Regions from separate parts of the Cytobacillus spongiae genome, predicted to be linked through region 1. Evidence: riboswitches for the same ligand, from Rfam matches in the RefSeq annotation. Region 1 holds a riboswitch; each other region holds the start of a gene.
The links. A riboswitch is a leader RNA that binds a small molecule or an ion and turns the genes downstream of it on or off. The one in region 1 is predicted to bind thiamine pyrophosphate.
Positions count from the first base shown of each region.

Region 2: it holds a riboswitch for thiamine pyrophosphate, as region 1 does, so the genes downstream of both, tenA (thiaminase II) here and LS684_RS02720 (thiazole synthase) in region 1, are expected to answer to the same signal.
Region 3: it holds a riboswitch for thiamine pyrophosphate, as region 1 does, so the genes downstream of both, LS684_RS06720 (ABC transporter substrate-binding protein) here and LS684_RS02720 (thiazole synthase) in region 1, are expected to answer to the same signal.

Region 1 is NZ_CP089997.1:511,385-516,402, reverse strand. It holds gene LS684_RS02735 (acyl-CoA reductase) at 1-122, opposite strand, end outside; gene LS684_RS02730 (LuxE/PaaK family acyltransferase) at 134-1,204, opposite strand; gene thiH (2-iminoacetate synthase ThiH) at 1,231-2,337, opposite strand; gene LS684_RS02720 (thiazole synthase) at 2,451-3,221, opposite strand; TPP riboswitch at 3,398-3,495, opposite strand; gene LS684_RS02715 (AraC family transcriptional regulator) at 3,753-4,640, opposite strand; gene LS684_RS02710 (hypothetical protein) at 4,891-5,018, shown strand, end outside.
Region 2 is NZ_CP089998.1:461,467-466,484, reverse strand. It holds gene LS684_RS22850 (sensor histidine kinase) at 1-992, shown strand, start outside; gene LS684_RS22845 (response regulator transcription factor) at 989-1,588, shown strand; TPP riboswitch at 1,866-1,973, shown strand; gene tenA (thiaminase II) at 2,091-2,795, shown strand; gene LS684_RS22835 (ECF transporter S component) at 2,782-3,366, shown strand; gene LS684_RS22830 (ABC transporter ATP-binding protein) at 3,382-4,809, shown strand; gene LS684_RS22825 (energy-coupling factor transporter transmembrane component T family protein) at 4,806-5,018, shown strand, end outside.
Region 3 is NZ_CP089997.1:1,302,795-1,307,812, reverse strand. It holds gene LS684_RS06745 (YkvA family protein) at 1-261, shown strand, start outside; gene LS684_RS06740 (SDR family oxidoreductase) at 398-1,120, shown strand; gene LS684_RS06735 (MerR family transcriptional regulator) at 1,303-1,662, shown strand; gene LS684_RS06730 (hypothetical protein) at 1,663-1,971, opposite strand; gene LS684_RS06725 (cell wall hydrolase) at 2,084-2,695, opposite strand; TPP riboswitch at 2,956-3,066, shown strand; gene LS684_RS06720 (ABC transporter substrate-binding protein) at 3,182-4,189, shown strand; gene LS684_RS06715 (thiamine-binding protein) at 4,203-4,493, shown strand; gene LS684_RS06710 (ABC transporter permease) at 4,493-5,018, shown strand, end outside.

The DNA of each region.
Region 1 (5,018 bases):
TTGCAGCAGAGTTTTGGAACCTTCACAGTTACAAGCTGTTCATGCTTCGTGAACGTCAGTGTATGCAAGTCTATTGTTTCTTGAAACGTGTCTGGTATAAAACCAGCGATAAATTCCGTCATGTTCTCTCCTTTTAGTTAATTGAACTTGAAATAAACTGTTCTACCGCTAATGAACAGCCTCGTGCTTCCGCTCCTGTAGCCCTGCCTAACAGCTTAAACCCTCGCTCCGTTTTCATTGCTAAGTCCTCTGTCATCACTGCAACCGCTGAATGATAGTTTGCTAGATCATAGTGGACAATAATCCCTTTTTCACCTAGCTGAACAGGCTTCATCGTTTCAGGATGAATAACACTTGTATGCATCCAGTGGGGAGGAATCTTTTCATCTGTTCCAGGCATGTCGTAACACTGAGAACTCAATTCTGTCATTCCATACATATTCATACATTGTTCAATTGGGACAGAGAATTGCTGGCTAAGCTTCCCCTTCAGCGTAAATGGATCCACTTCTCTAGATCTCCCCTTCGCCCCGCCAGTGTCCATGACCACACTGCCTTCAGGCAAGGAGAAAACAAGCTGCTTCTCCTCAGCAAAATCTAAAAAGTGAACAAATGAAAATGTTGCACCAAGAAGCATAATTGGTTCATTTGACTCCTCAGCATCAAGGAGGATTTCAACCAGCCGCTCCATATCGAAATGAGCTAACGAAACCACATACTCACTGTCATCCGTACCAAACTTCTGCTTTGCATTTGCTAAATAATGTGCGAGTGAAGAGTTAGGAAGCTCCTCTTCTGTAGGAAACAGCATAACCATTTTCATTTTCCTTCGAGTGGCCATCATTTGCTTTGCGAAATTCACACTCATCGATGTTTTCCATACATCTAAATCTCGATGAAAGTTCTTTCCTTTTTGCTCAGGATTTGTTGTTCCACTTGTCGTAAAAATAGCTTCCACTTCCGAGGCTGGACTGCACGAGAGCTCCGCGTACTTAAATGCTCCGATTGGTACAGGCGGGATATCCGTAATCCTTTTGACACTGTTCTTAGCTATTCTTTTTGAACGACAATATTCTCGGTAAGCTTGGTTATGCTTATATTGATAATGAAAAATTTCAACGGCTAATGAGTTAAATTGCTCCACATCCTCTGCCCCGTTTTGGATAAAGTCCCATACCTTTGTTTTCATCATTAAGAAGTCCATCTGAAACCTCCTCTTCTTCCACTCGGCTAAGCGAGAATTTGCCAATCCTTTACAACCGGCTGGTAGCCTAGCTCTCTTAACGAGCTTTTTACTTCCTCTACAGAACGAGAATCGGAAGTCTCGAATTGACTATTATTGTTCTCTTTATTCGCATAGCCGCCTACAACTGTTGAGGATGCCGCTGACATTTTCGTAACCCCTAAAGGAATTAAATTTTGTCTCAATTCTGCATTTTCACGAGTCGACAGCGTAATGCCCGATCTCGGTAAAAATAATCGAATGGCAAGCATCGCCTGAACTAAATTTTTGTCATTCACATCAATTTTCGGTTGATATCCCCCTAAATTAGGACGAATTCGCGGGAATGAAATAGAGATATCTGTTTCAATGTATTTATGCTGAAGGTATTGAGCATGTAGTCCTGTAAAAAATACTTCTCTTCTCCATTCATCCATTCCAAGCAATGCACCAATATTAACTGAGCGCATCCCTGCCTCACAGCCACGTTCAGGTGCGTCTAGGCGGTAGCGATAATTCCGCTTTGGACCGGCCACATGGATTTCCTTATAAATATCTTCGTTATACACTTCTTGATAGACAGTCAACCCATCTACCCCATGCTCTACTAATTTCTTATAGCCCTCGGCATCTAATGGCTGAACTTCAATCGCTAAGGATGAAAAGTGCTTCTTCATAACCTCAACACTTTCACATAAATAGTCTACTGACGAGTGAATATTCGATTCACCTGTTAGGATAATACAATGCTTAATCCCCATTTCCACTAGCGCTTTAGACTCTTGATCAATTTCAAGCATCGAAAGCTTCCTTCTTGGAAAATCATTGTCAAAGCTAAAGCTGCAATACGTACATTTATTTACACAATAATCGGTTATGTACAACGGAGCATATAACCCCATCACCCTACCAAAATGCTGTACAGTTAGCTGATGCGCTTTCTGGGCCATTTCTTCTAAGCAATACTCAGCTGCTGGTGAAAGAAGTACAAGTAGATCTTGCTCAGAAAGGCTTTCTTTCGCTAACACCCTCTTCACGTCGTTTGGCGTGATATGTTGAAAAATATCTTCAAAGGGTAAATTCCTTACTGATTCATACTTTTGATAGAAGCTCATTAACTACCCCTCCATTTCTAATCAATAGGCCAGGTTCATATTCACTCCGAATGCGGCAATGACAGCCCCTTCCCCTTGCTTTCATTCCAAAAAATCAACTTAATGCAGATGAATTATCCTAAGAAGCCCGTTAAAGGAGATGAAGCCTTTGCTTGAACAGATGTAGGTCCTAACCCTGATAAATAAGCTTTTCTTCCCGCTTTTACAGCTAGATCAAATGCAATGGCCATTTCAACTGGATCATTTGCTGTAGCAATGGCCGTATTGACTAGAACAGCACTGGCACCTATCTCCATTGCCTCTGCTGCTTCTGATGGCTTCCCAATCCCTGCGTCCACTACAATTGGAACATCCATTTCATCTATCAGAATTTGGATGATTTCTTTCATTCGAATTCCCCGATTCGTTCCAATTGGTGCGCCAAGAGGCATAACTGCAGCAGCGCCTGCTTCCTGCATTTTCTTTGCCGCCATTAGGTCGGGGCTCATATAAGGAAGCACAACAAAGCCCTCTTTTGCTAAAACCTCAGTCGCTTTAATCGTTTCTTCATTATCAGGAAGCAAGTACTTCTGATCAGAGATTACTTCAATCTTAATCCAATTTCCCATTCCACATGCTCGAGCTAATCGAGCAATCCGTATCGCTTCCTCCGCAGTTCGAGCTCCTGAAGTATTTGGCAGCAGCACCATATCCTTTGGGATGTCCTCTAGAATATTCTCTTCCCCCTGTGCTTCTAAATCGACTCGACGAAGCGCTACGGTAACGACTTGTGATTGCGATTTTTCAAGTGCTTCCTTCATTTGTTTATGATCCGCAAACTTTCCAGTCCCTGTAAATAAGCGATTATGTAGATCCACTCCACCAATTGTTAATACATCCTTCATCCTTAATTCCTCCTCCAAGTTGGTAATACACAAAACGGATATTTCTACAAAATTCCGTATCATGTCCGTTCATGACAATATGTAGATGTAGATTAAAACACAAAAAAGCTTACCCAATTTAGGTAAGCTTTTACATTTAAAGTAATAGAAAAGCACACACGGAGCCTTCCATGTCTACGCTTCTATAAAAGCTTCCCTACGTTGGTACTAACCAAATCAGGTTCAAGGGTTAGACATTCGTCCTCTCAGCCATACGGCACCCCTAGCATTCACTGTATAAAATTGTCATCCATAATCCAAAGTTATGAATCTATCCCCATTTTTATCACACTATCACCTTGTTGTAAACTGTAAACGCTTAATACCATATATATCCAGGCGGTTTCACAATAGTTACTTTCCTTAAACCATAGCTAAATGAATATGAACATAACAACTTGATCGTCCGTTTATATACGCTGGCAGAACTATTGAGAACAGCTTTATTTTTAAAAAAACTGCCCCTCAATCACTTGAGAAGCAGCTCATTATTTATTGGAGTTTTTTCACAACTGGAATGTAGATATCTATTTCCTTATTGTCGTCTCCATAGCATCTTTCATCATAGAGTTCAAATTCGGCAGTGCCTGTATGTTCATAACCTGATTGAGGGAACCACTCGGTAAAGACTTTGTTCCACGTCGATTGAATAGAAGCGGTAAAGGCTGCTTCATCTGCTTTCGGAGTAGTAAATACAGCATATTCCTGTTCGGGAAAGCTTCGATACACCATTCCTTCAAGAGGCTTTGTACCAGCATCAACTTCCATCCCGATTACGTAAGTAAATTCGCCCGATTCAGGCTGAAAATCGGTACATAAACCTAACTCAACGTGTTTGTGAATTGGGCTTGGGATATTCGCCCCTAAATCATTTCGAATATATTGTTGCCAAAACTCTGGTATATCCCGGTTATTTTGTCCATCCTCATTTCTTGTCTTTAGTTCATAGCCTATGATGTGAAAAGCAGGTTTTACAGTTAATTTCGGTTCCATTCTTACTCCTCCTTGAAACTCCTTTGGTTTTAGGCAGACTTTTCCTCGAAATGGTCCAGACAGATATTCGGCTTTTCGGTACTGCTTTGGTGACATTCCAAAGTGCTTTTTAAACGCCCGATTAAATGACTCTTGATACTGAAATCCTACCTCTAACGCAATGTCAATGACTTTCTCATCGTGATAAAATAACCGCTCCGCTGCTACCGTTAACCTTCTTTTTCTCACATATTCCATCACAGAATCACCAACCATCGCTTGAAAGACGCGATGAAAATGATAAGGAGAAAAGCAAGCCTTCTCTGCTAGCGACTCAAGCGTTAACGTCTCCATCAAGTGGTCTTCTATATAATCAAGAGCTCGTTGAATACTAGCCTCATAATCCATCTGTTATCACCTACCCACTTCTCACTATATCAGAGAACAAATGTTTGTTCTTAACATTTTTTGCTAAGTATAGCATCCAATTGTCATTCTATTCATTTACTAAACTTTAACATAACCCACTATACATTTTGAGGAATTGATGTAAAAATTAACTAATGTCTATTCAATCTACTTGGCCAGCATCTTAATTTTTACTACTTGCTATAAAAAGTATACTTCCGTGCTACATCATCAAGCTAAGGAATATAATATGAACGTCTTTTTAGGAAACTACTCTGGAGAAACAGGTGGCTATCGATCAGCAGGAGGAAGCTGTGCCATTGATACGAGTGGTGAGCTTATCGGACGACTAGAAGCTCACCAGGAAGGATTGTTAGT
Region 2 (5,018 bases), on a different replicon from region 1:
TTTTTATTTCTTTACGATTTGCGTTTCTTTCAAAAGATTGGCCGGTGTATTTATGGACCTCGATCTTGATCGGGATATCCATCATTATGACCATTCAGTTTAATTTTATCTATTTTGCTTTTTACATTGCTTACTACAATGGAAATATCAAAAACAGGGTTGCGTTTCTAACCCTCTATATCATTCATCTGGTACTGACCACGGCATCTATCAATTATAATTTCGTCTTACAGGATGAATTGTTTTTATCACAATTCCCATTTATTCTTATTATCTGGATCAGTGTCATTCTATTACCCTTCAATATTTATAATCGGAACAAACAGGTATTGCTGGAGGATCAGTTGGAAGATGCAAATAAACGCATTTCTGACCTGGTCAAGCAGGAGGAACGTCAGAGAATTGCCAGGGATCTGCATGATACGTTAGGGCAAAAGCTTTCTCTTATTGGTTTGAAGAGTGATTTGGCACGGAAATTAGTATACAAAGATCCTGAGCAGGCCCGAAGTGAATTAAAGGATGTACAACAAACGGCAAGAACCGCCTTGAGTGAAGTCAGGACAATGGTTTCTCAAATGAGGGGGATTAGGCTGAAGGATGAAATCGTCCGTATCAGGCAGTTGTTAAAGGCCGCGGAAATCGAATTCGTTGTGGAAAAGGACTTTATCTTTCCTCATACTTCCCTGTTTCTGGAAAACATTTTAAGCATGTGCCTAAAAGAAGCCGTTACAAATGTGGTTAAACACAGCAAGGCATCATACTGTGAGCTCACCATCGAAGAAACAGACAAAGAGATGACCATCGTGGTGAAGGATGACGGTGTTGGGATTGGAGAAGAATATACACACTCTAAAGGCAGCGGCCTGATCGGAATGAGGGAACGGCTGGAGTTTGTGAATGGAAGTTTGGAGATTATTTCAGATAAGGGTACCACTTTGGTTATGAGGGTCCCTAAAGTGATTAAACAGACTGACAGGGAGGGAATGGAATGATTCGGATTGTAATCGCTGAAGATCAGAGGATGCTGTTAGGTGCCCTGGGCTCGCTGCTGAGCCTGGAAGATGATATGGAGGTTGTCGGAAAAGCGGGCAATGGTGAAGAAGCCATTGCTCTCGTACACGAGCTTAAACCCGATATCTGTATCATGGACATCGAAATGCCTGAAAAAACGGGGCTCGAAGCAGCAGAGGAATTGAAGGGAGAAGAGTGCAAAGTCATTATCCTCACCACCTTTGCCCGGTCAGGTTATTTTCAGCGTGCATTAAAGGGTGGGGTTAAAGGGTATCTATTAAAAGATAGCCCAAGTGAGGAACTGGCCAATTCCATCCGACTTGTGATGGACGGAAAGCGTATATATGCCCCTGAACTAATGGATGATGTGTATGGGGAAGAAAACCCCCTGACTGACCGGGAAAAAGAAGTGCTGGAACTTGTTGCCGACGGAAAAAACACTAAGGAAATCGCCGACGAACTCAGCCTTAAAACGGGTACCGTCCGTAACTACATCTCAACCATCCTGGACAAATTGGAAGTCAAAAATCGAATCGAAGCCATCACCCAATCAAGAGAAAAGGGATGGTTTAAATAATGGGACAGGGACGAACCTTGATGATGGAGGTTCGTCCTGTTTTAGCATGGAAATCATCAATTTTAATTCATTATTTATTATATTTATACATTTTTTTCAGAGTCGTGAATTTATTTGCTGAAGAAATTTTTTTATGGATTTTAAATAGGGTTTTTTGTTGGTCTGTTCTATGATATCAATGGGTTTTTACTCATGATCAATCAGTGAGAGATAGATAAAAAGTGTTGACAAGTAAAAGAATCATGGTACGATAGCTTCGAATACAAAATTTAATTGGACGATCCACTAGGGGTGCCTTGTAAAAGGCTGAGATTAAAGTGTGACTTTAAGACCCTTTGAACCTGATCTGGTTGAGACCAGCGGAGGGAAGTGGTGTTTGATGGTCACGTAGAATATCCGTTTATTCCTATGATCTCAAGCCACTTTCTGTATGCTGTATGCATAGCGGGAAGTGGCTTTTTTTATTGCCTGTTCGGGTCGTCTGGAAAAGGAGTAAGAGACAATGTCATTTTCTATGTTTTTAAGAAATGAAGTGAAAGAAATCTGGGAAGCAAGCTTTCAACATCCCTTCGTCAAAGGAATCGGTGACGGAACACTCCCCATTGAGAACTTCAGATACTACATCCTGCAGGATGCCTATTACCTCACTCATTTTTCCAAAGTGCAGGCTCTGGGAGCTGCGAAGGCAATGGATTTACATACTACATCACGAATGGCAGCACATGCTGTGGGAACGAATGAAGCAGAGCTCTCCCTTCATAAGAATTTTTCTGAACGATTAGGAATCACGGAAGTAGAAAAAAGGGAATTTAAACCTTCTCCCACGGCTTATGCATACACATCTCATATGTATCGTTCCGCACAGCTTGGAGGTCTCGCAGACATACTGGCCACCATCCTTCCTTGTTACTGGCTCTATTACGAAATAGGAGAAAGGCTGAAGGCGTGTACTCCAGAAGAGACCATCTACCAGGAATGGATTGCAGCTTATGGCGGGGAGTGGTTCAGGGAATTGGTGGAGGAGCAAATCATCCGACTCGATGAATTAGCGGAAACGATGTCTGAATCAGACAAAGTAAGAATGAGAGAGAATTTTATCGTAAGCAGCATCTATGAGCTGCAGTTTTGGGAAATGGCATACACCATGGAAGAGTGGTCATTTCAATCTGTACTGACTTCGGGAAGCGAAGGTGATGTACATGTCTAGATTAAAATTGACGGACATCTTAATAACAGTGGTCATTTCAATTGGTTTCGGGATTATTTACAAGCTTTGGGGACCTCTCTATAATGTGTTAAAACCATTGGGGATACATGCTGATCAACTTATTTACGGGATGTGGTTTATGGCCGCAACTGTCGCATTTTTGATCCTAAGAAAGCCCGGTGTGGCACTATTAGCTGAGATTGCAGCGTCTTCCGGAGAATTTTTGATGGGTTCTGAATGGGGCCTTGAAGTACTCCTGTTCGGCATGATACAGGGGTTGTTTGCAGAATTGGTCTTTCTATTGACCCGTTATAAACGGTATGACCTTCTGGTGATCTGTGCTGCAGCCGTGGGCTCTGCTTTCGGCTCCATACTCTTGGACTACTTTAAAGGGTATATGGGGGATTTGGCAGTATGGAATTTATCCCTGTTCATTGCTGCAAGACTGATAGGCTCCATTGTCATTGCGGGGATTGGTTCCTATTATCTGGTAAGGGCATTGGAGAACACAGGCGTCACAAACCTGGTCAGAAGAGCGGATCAGAAAGAGTTCGATGCATTGGATGGATAAGGGAGAGATGATGTAATGCATGTGGAAAATTTGCGCTTGAAATTCCCAAAATCAGAAAAATTGTTGTTTAACGATTTAGATTTGGCTATTCGCAGTGGAGAAAAAGTTTTGCTTTTAGGACCATCTGGATCAGGGAAATCAACCTTTCTTCATGTATTGGCAGGAATAATCCCACAAGCAGTTGATGTCCCGATGAAATGCTCTTCCATTGAACATCCGGATTCATGGGGATTTGTATTTCAAGATCCAGACTCTCAATTTTGCATGCCTTATGCAGATGAGGAACTCGCCTTTGTTTTAGAAAATGTACAAGTTCCCCGTGAAGAAATGCCGGGGAAGATTGATTTGCTGTTGGATAGCGTAAAGTTAAAGCTACAAGATCCACATACGAAAATCTCCACACTCTCTGGAGGAATGAAGCAGAAATTGGCCATAGCCTCAGTATTGGCCCTTGAGCCTGATACTCTGTTCCTAGATGAGCCCACTTCGATGTTAGACGTGGAAAGTACGAAATCCATTTGGGATATCGTCAAGGAAACATGTCAGGATAAGACACTGCTTATCATTGAGCACAAGCTGGATCACGTATTGGAAATCATTGATCGCATCATCCTGTTCAATGAACATGGGAATATCCTGGCGGATGGATCCAAGGAAAACATTTTATCCAAATACAGGGACACATTGAAGGAGCTCGGGGTTTGGTATCCCGAAGCGTGGGAGGACCACTTGTCATCCCGCCCCCCTTCGGTGCTAAAGGTTCCGGGACCTATAAAATTAAACTTGGAAGACTTCAGGGGATATGTGAAAAAAGAAGTGAAAATACATATCCCAAAAGCGACAATCCATGTTGGGGACTGGATTGCCATCAAGGGGGAGAACGGCGCAGGCAAGTCAACATTCCTGCATAGTCTCATGCATTTTATTCGAACGACCGGAACTTATGAAGTGGATGGAATACAGGTAGGGGGAAGGGATTTGCCTCCAGATTGTGCGTTTGTATTCCAGAACCCTGAATTTCAGTTCGTCACAAACTCTGTTTTTGAAGAGGTGGCGTATACCTATCGATTACAGGGGATGGAGGAAGAAACTGTCAAGAGAAAGGTTCACAGACTTCTGAAACGATTCAAGCTCTTATCTTATAAATTTCACCATCCCTATCATTTATCCATGGGCCAAAAGCGGAGATTAAGCGTCGCAGCATCCATCGTCATGGACAAAGGAATTTTATTGTTGGATGAGCCAACTTTCGGTCAGGATGCCAGCAATACATTCGCCCTCCTTGACATGCTCCAGGTATACCAAAAAGAAGGATATACCATTCTAATGGTAACGCACGATCAGATGATTATGGACCACTATGCAACAAGAAAATGGGTGATTGAGAAAGGAAAGCTTGTTCAAGATCTTGATAATGAAGTTGTTAGGAGAAAAGCACTATGAATCTAGAAATCAACTATAAGGATACATGGCTGCATCACTTAAATCCAAGCTTCAAGTTATTGGCCTTGAGCGGAGTGTTTCTTTTCATTCTATTTGTTCATCACCTCAACTGGCTGGTTTATTTGACCCTGCTTATTTCTTTCATGCTCTGGTTCTTCTCAGGGCTTCCTAGAAGGATCATGATACTTATGATCCTGCCATTTCTGTTT
Region 3 (5,018 bases), 790 kb from region 1:
GGTTCTTTATCTGAAGTTTGGGATAAATTTCAGCTATTAATTCAATTAATAAAGGCGTGGTCTAAAGGGGAATATACAAAAATACCGAAAAAATCGATTGTCATGATCATCGCAACTATTCTTTATTTTGTAGCTCCAATAGACATTGTACCTGACTTTATCATGACCCTTGGGTTTTTGGATGATGCGGCCGTTATTGGTTTTACTCTTAAACAGATTTCAACAGATTTAGAAGAATTTCGAAAATGGAAAGAAGATTAAGGGGTAACTACATTTTTAATTCATCCTTTTCTTTAATTAACCACTTTACTTAGAGTTTACTCTAAGGCTTACACTGACTATGTCAGTCATTCAAACTGACTCTTTAAATATTTTATCAATAGGGAGAGTCTATTTAATGAAGAAATTAGTTGTCATTACAGGTGCAAGCTCAGGTTTCGGAAAAGAAATGGCCAAGTTATTTAGTAACGCTGGCAATCCTGTTTTACTTTTAGCTAGAAGAATTGAACGATTACAGGAAATGAACCTACCTAATGCCATGTGTAGAAAAGTAGATGTAACAGACTTAGATGCTTTTGAAAAAGCCGTTCGTGAAGCTGAAGACCGATATGGAAAAACCGATTTACTTATCAATAATGCTGGGGTAATGCTACTTGGCACGATAGACAATCAAAATCCAAGCGAATGGAAAACAATGCTTGATGTGAATGTAATGGGTGTTTTAAATGGGATGCAAATTGTCATGAAAGATATGAAAGATCGAAAATTCGGCACCATAATTAATCTTTCCTCCATTGCAGGTGTTCAGCCATTTGGAAACCACGCAGTATACTGTGCGAGTAAATATGGGGTTAGAGGACTAACTCAAGTTGCAAGAGCTGAAATGAGCCCCTTTAATGTAAGAGTGGTGTGTGTGGAGCCAGGTGCGGTTGGGACTGAATTATTATCCCATACAACAAGTGATGAAATAATTGAAGGCTATGAGGCTTGGAAACAGAGTGTAGGAGCAATCAATATTACAGCATCTGATATTGCAACAACGATTAAATTTGTCTATGACTTGCCACAATCTGTCCTAATTCGCGAGCTAATCATTACCGATACTATGCAGGATGCATAATATAACTAGACTTGATTAGTACATTTAGTTCTAATTAAGTCTAGATTTTTTTCGTTTTATGATTGAGAATTATATTACATATTAATAGAAGTAGACCTAAGTAAGACAGCAGATTGTGGAAGAAAAAGCCTAAACCAAGTTTACAGAATTGATTCCAATTTTAGCAAAAAGGGGATGTATACATGTATAAAATTAATGAAGTCTCATCAATCGCTGGCCTATCTACTCATACGTTAAGATATTATGAAAAAGAAGGGATATTGCCTCCAATTAATAGAGACCACACAGGGAATAGATTGTATACAGAAGAAAATATTGCATGGCTTGATATAGTTACCTGCCTAAAGGAAACGAATATGCCTGTCCAGCAAATAAAAGAAATCGTCAGATTAAGTATTATTGGGACTACTACCATTGAAGAAAGAAAAAGAATCCTGCTCTCCCATCGAATAAAAATCGAAAATCAAATAAAAGAATTAGAATTGAATATTAATAAAGTAGATAGAAAAATTGCATTCTATGAAGGAAAGGATGAATGTTAGTCATCCTTTCACTTTCTCTTCATATTGTTTAATTTGATCCTTAATTAGCTGTAGTTCTTCTATTGAAAGTTCACTTAAAGCGTTTTTGATGCCCTCCTCCAACTGAACTCGATTTTTTTCAAGGTATTGATTCCACCAGTCGCGCAATCCCTCTGTCCTGTCAAGTAAGTGCTCTACGTCGATTTCTTCTATTTCATCATCTGAAATATATTCCATCACCACACCTAAAAATCTGTTTAGCTTTGATATTTCATTGTCAGTATTCCTATTACCCATTTCTTCAAGCTCTTCTGATGACTTGCGGGGCATCCGTAATTCACTCCTTTTCTATATAGTTTTATTCTCCTTTAATCCACCAAATTTCATTCCTAATGAAAAAAAACCAGCATACCTGTAGGATAGCTGGTTTTCATCGTACTATTTATTTTGCAAATCGATGGTTTCCAATTTCAAATGTGACTGTTCTTGTTTGGAGCCATGTGCTGCTAATAATATTTGGATTATAGAAATATAAAGAGTCCTTTCCTATTTCATCATGTTGAATAGCTTCTTTAACCGCTTGTTTTGCTTCATCTCCAGCGGGCTGGTTAATCGTACCATTGTCGACAGGTTGAAATTGCTTGTCCTCATATATAACTTCTTTTATTGTATCTGGGAACTGGTCACTTTCTACTCGGTTTAAGACGACCTCTGCAACAGCAACTTTTCCTTTAAATGGTTCCCCTTCAGCTTCAGCATGTACAAGTCTAGCTAATAACTCTTTTTCAGATGGAGTTATGGAAGAATCTTGAACAGGTTTTGGCACGATGATTTTTTTTCCGCTTAAATCTTGGTCATCCTTTAAAAAATTTACGATCTTGATTTCTTTCTCTGATACACCGAACTCTTTTCCTTTATCTAGAAGAGTTTCCCCTTTTTTCATCTTATACACTTTAACACCGTCTATAAGTTCAGCAGAAGCACTGTTATTAATCTGGATGAAAGAGAATGAGAGGACTCCCATGAATACGACTAAAGAAATTAGTTTTCTCATCGATATTCCTCCTTTTTCTATTGAATTGAAAAACATACGTTATACCTTATCACAGTCTCTCTGGAAGATTCAATATAAATGATTTCCATGTTATTTATTCCTACCCTTTAATGGAAATGTAAGCAATTAACTAGTCAAATCATAAAAATCTGCTATAATGATGGGAGTATTTCATTACAAGAATCTGTTATCCTTATTTCTTTCACTCCCACGAAAAGGTGAAAGAAACTTAGCTACGTTTAACAGACCTAATTGAATAAGAAGAATTGTAGGGGGACCAGTTGATGCTGGTTGAGATTTCATCCGAAAGATGTTGACCCTCAGAACCTGATCTGGTTGATACCAGCGTAGGGAACATATTCTATAAAACAAATATTCATTTGTTTAATCGATATGCGCCTTGGTTCTGAGCCTTGGCGTTTTTTAGTTCCCTCCATTTCTTTTTAATACCTAATATTTTACATAATACAACAAGGAGGAATGAACATGAAGAAAAAATGGCTTAGTTCATTATTAGCTTTAGGATTACTTGTAGGATGTAGCAATGATGGAGAGGAAAATAAATCGGCTACAGATAAAAAAGAAAAACAAGATTCCCTTGAAAAGGTTTCTGTCGTTTTAGACTGGACACCAAACACAAACCATACAGGTCTTTACGTGGCTAAGGATAAAGGATACTTTGAAGAAGAAGGCTTAGACGTAGAAATCATCATGCCAGGGGAAGCCGGTGCCGATCAGCTAGTGGCATCAGGAAAATCTGAGTTTGGTGTAAGCTATCAAGAGTCGATTACACAAGCTAGAATTCAAGATGTACCAATTGTTTCAATTGCAGCGGTCATCCAACATAATACGTCTGGATTCGCTTCACCTGCCGATAAAAATATCCAATCCCCAAAGGATTTTGAAGGAAAATCTTATGGTGGTTGGGGTTCACCTGTAGAAAAGGCTGTCATTGAGTCAATCATGAAGCAAGAAAACGCGGATGTAAATAAAGTTTCTATCGTGAATATGGGTGACAGCGATTTCTTCACAGCAGTTCAAAGAGATATTGACTTTGCCTGGATATATTATGGATGGACAGGAGTAGAAGCAGAGCTAAGAAATGAAGAAATCAATATGGTGTACTTAACCGACTTTTCGGAGAAACTAGATTATTATACTCCTGTTTTAACTACGAATGAAACCATGCTTAAGGATCAACCAGATACCGTAAAGGCTTTTCTAAAAGCCGTAACGAAAGGGTATGAATTTTCTATTGAAAACCCTTTGGCAGCTGCTGATATCTTAATTGCTGCTGCACCAGATCTTGATGCAGAACTGGTGCAAAAGAGTCAAGAATGGCTTGCACCAAAATATAAAGATGACGCAGCTAAATGGGGCGAACAAAAGCTCAAAGTATGGGAAAACTATGCAACTTGGATGTATGAAAATAATCTACTAGAAAAGGAATTAGATGCGAAAAAAGCATTTACAAATGAATTCCTACCAGAGTAAGGAGATATGTCAAATGGCAAATTCACTAGTGAGTATTCAAATACTACCAAAAACAAAAAATGGAGAAAATGTAATTCCTTATGTAGATGAAGCGATTAACGTGATTCATCAATCTGGTCTCACTTATCAAGTAAATCCTTTAGAAACTACAATAGAAGGAGAACTTGGTCAAATTTTTAGCATAATTACTGAAATGAATGAGCGAATGATAGAAATGGGGAGTAGCAACGTCATTTCGCAAATTAAAGTCCTTTATCAGCCTTCCGGAATTACGATGGCTGAGTTAACGGAGAAATATCGATAATGAAGAAGGATTGGCTCAAAGGATGGAGACCGCTACTGGTTCTCCTCCTTTTGTTCGTTACATGGGAAATTTCAGTCACGTATTTGAATATTCCTAAATGGCTACTCCCCCCACCAACTAGCATAATTAAAGAAGCTATAATTGGGTTTCCCAACTTTTGGCCAAATATGGTATCTACGTCTAAGCTGGCGTTGTTAGGCTTTACCATTGGAGCAGGTATTGGACTTTTAACTGCAATTATCTTACACCTTATTCCGTTTATCCGGGAATCGGTCTATCCATTACTTATCTTATCTCAAAATGTTCCCATTATTGTACTTGCTCCTCTATTAGTCATATGGTTTGGGTTTGGGATCCTTCCAAAGATGATTGTGATTACACTTGTTTGTTTCTTTCCAATTACTGTTGCAGCTTTAGATGGGTTTAGACAAACATCACCTGAGTTGAAGCATTATATGATGATGGCAGGTGCAAATAAAATGCAATTATTTTGGAAGTTAGAACTTCCCTTTTCCCTTCCATCCT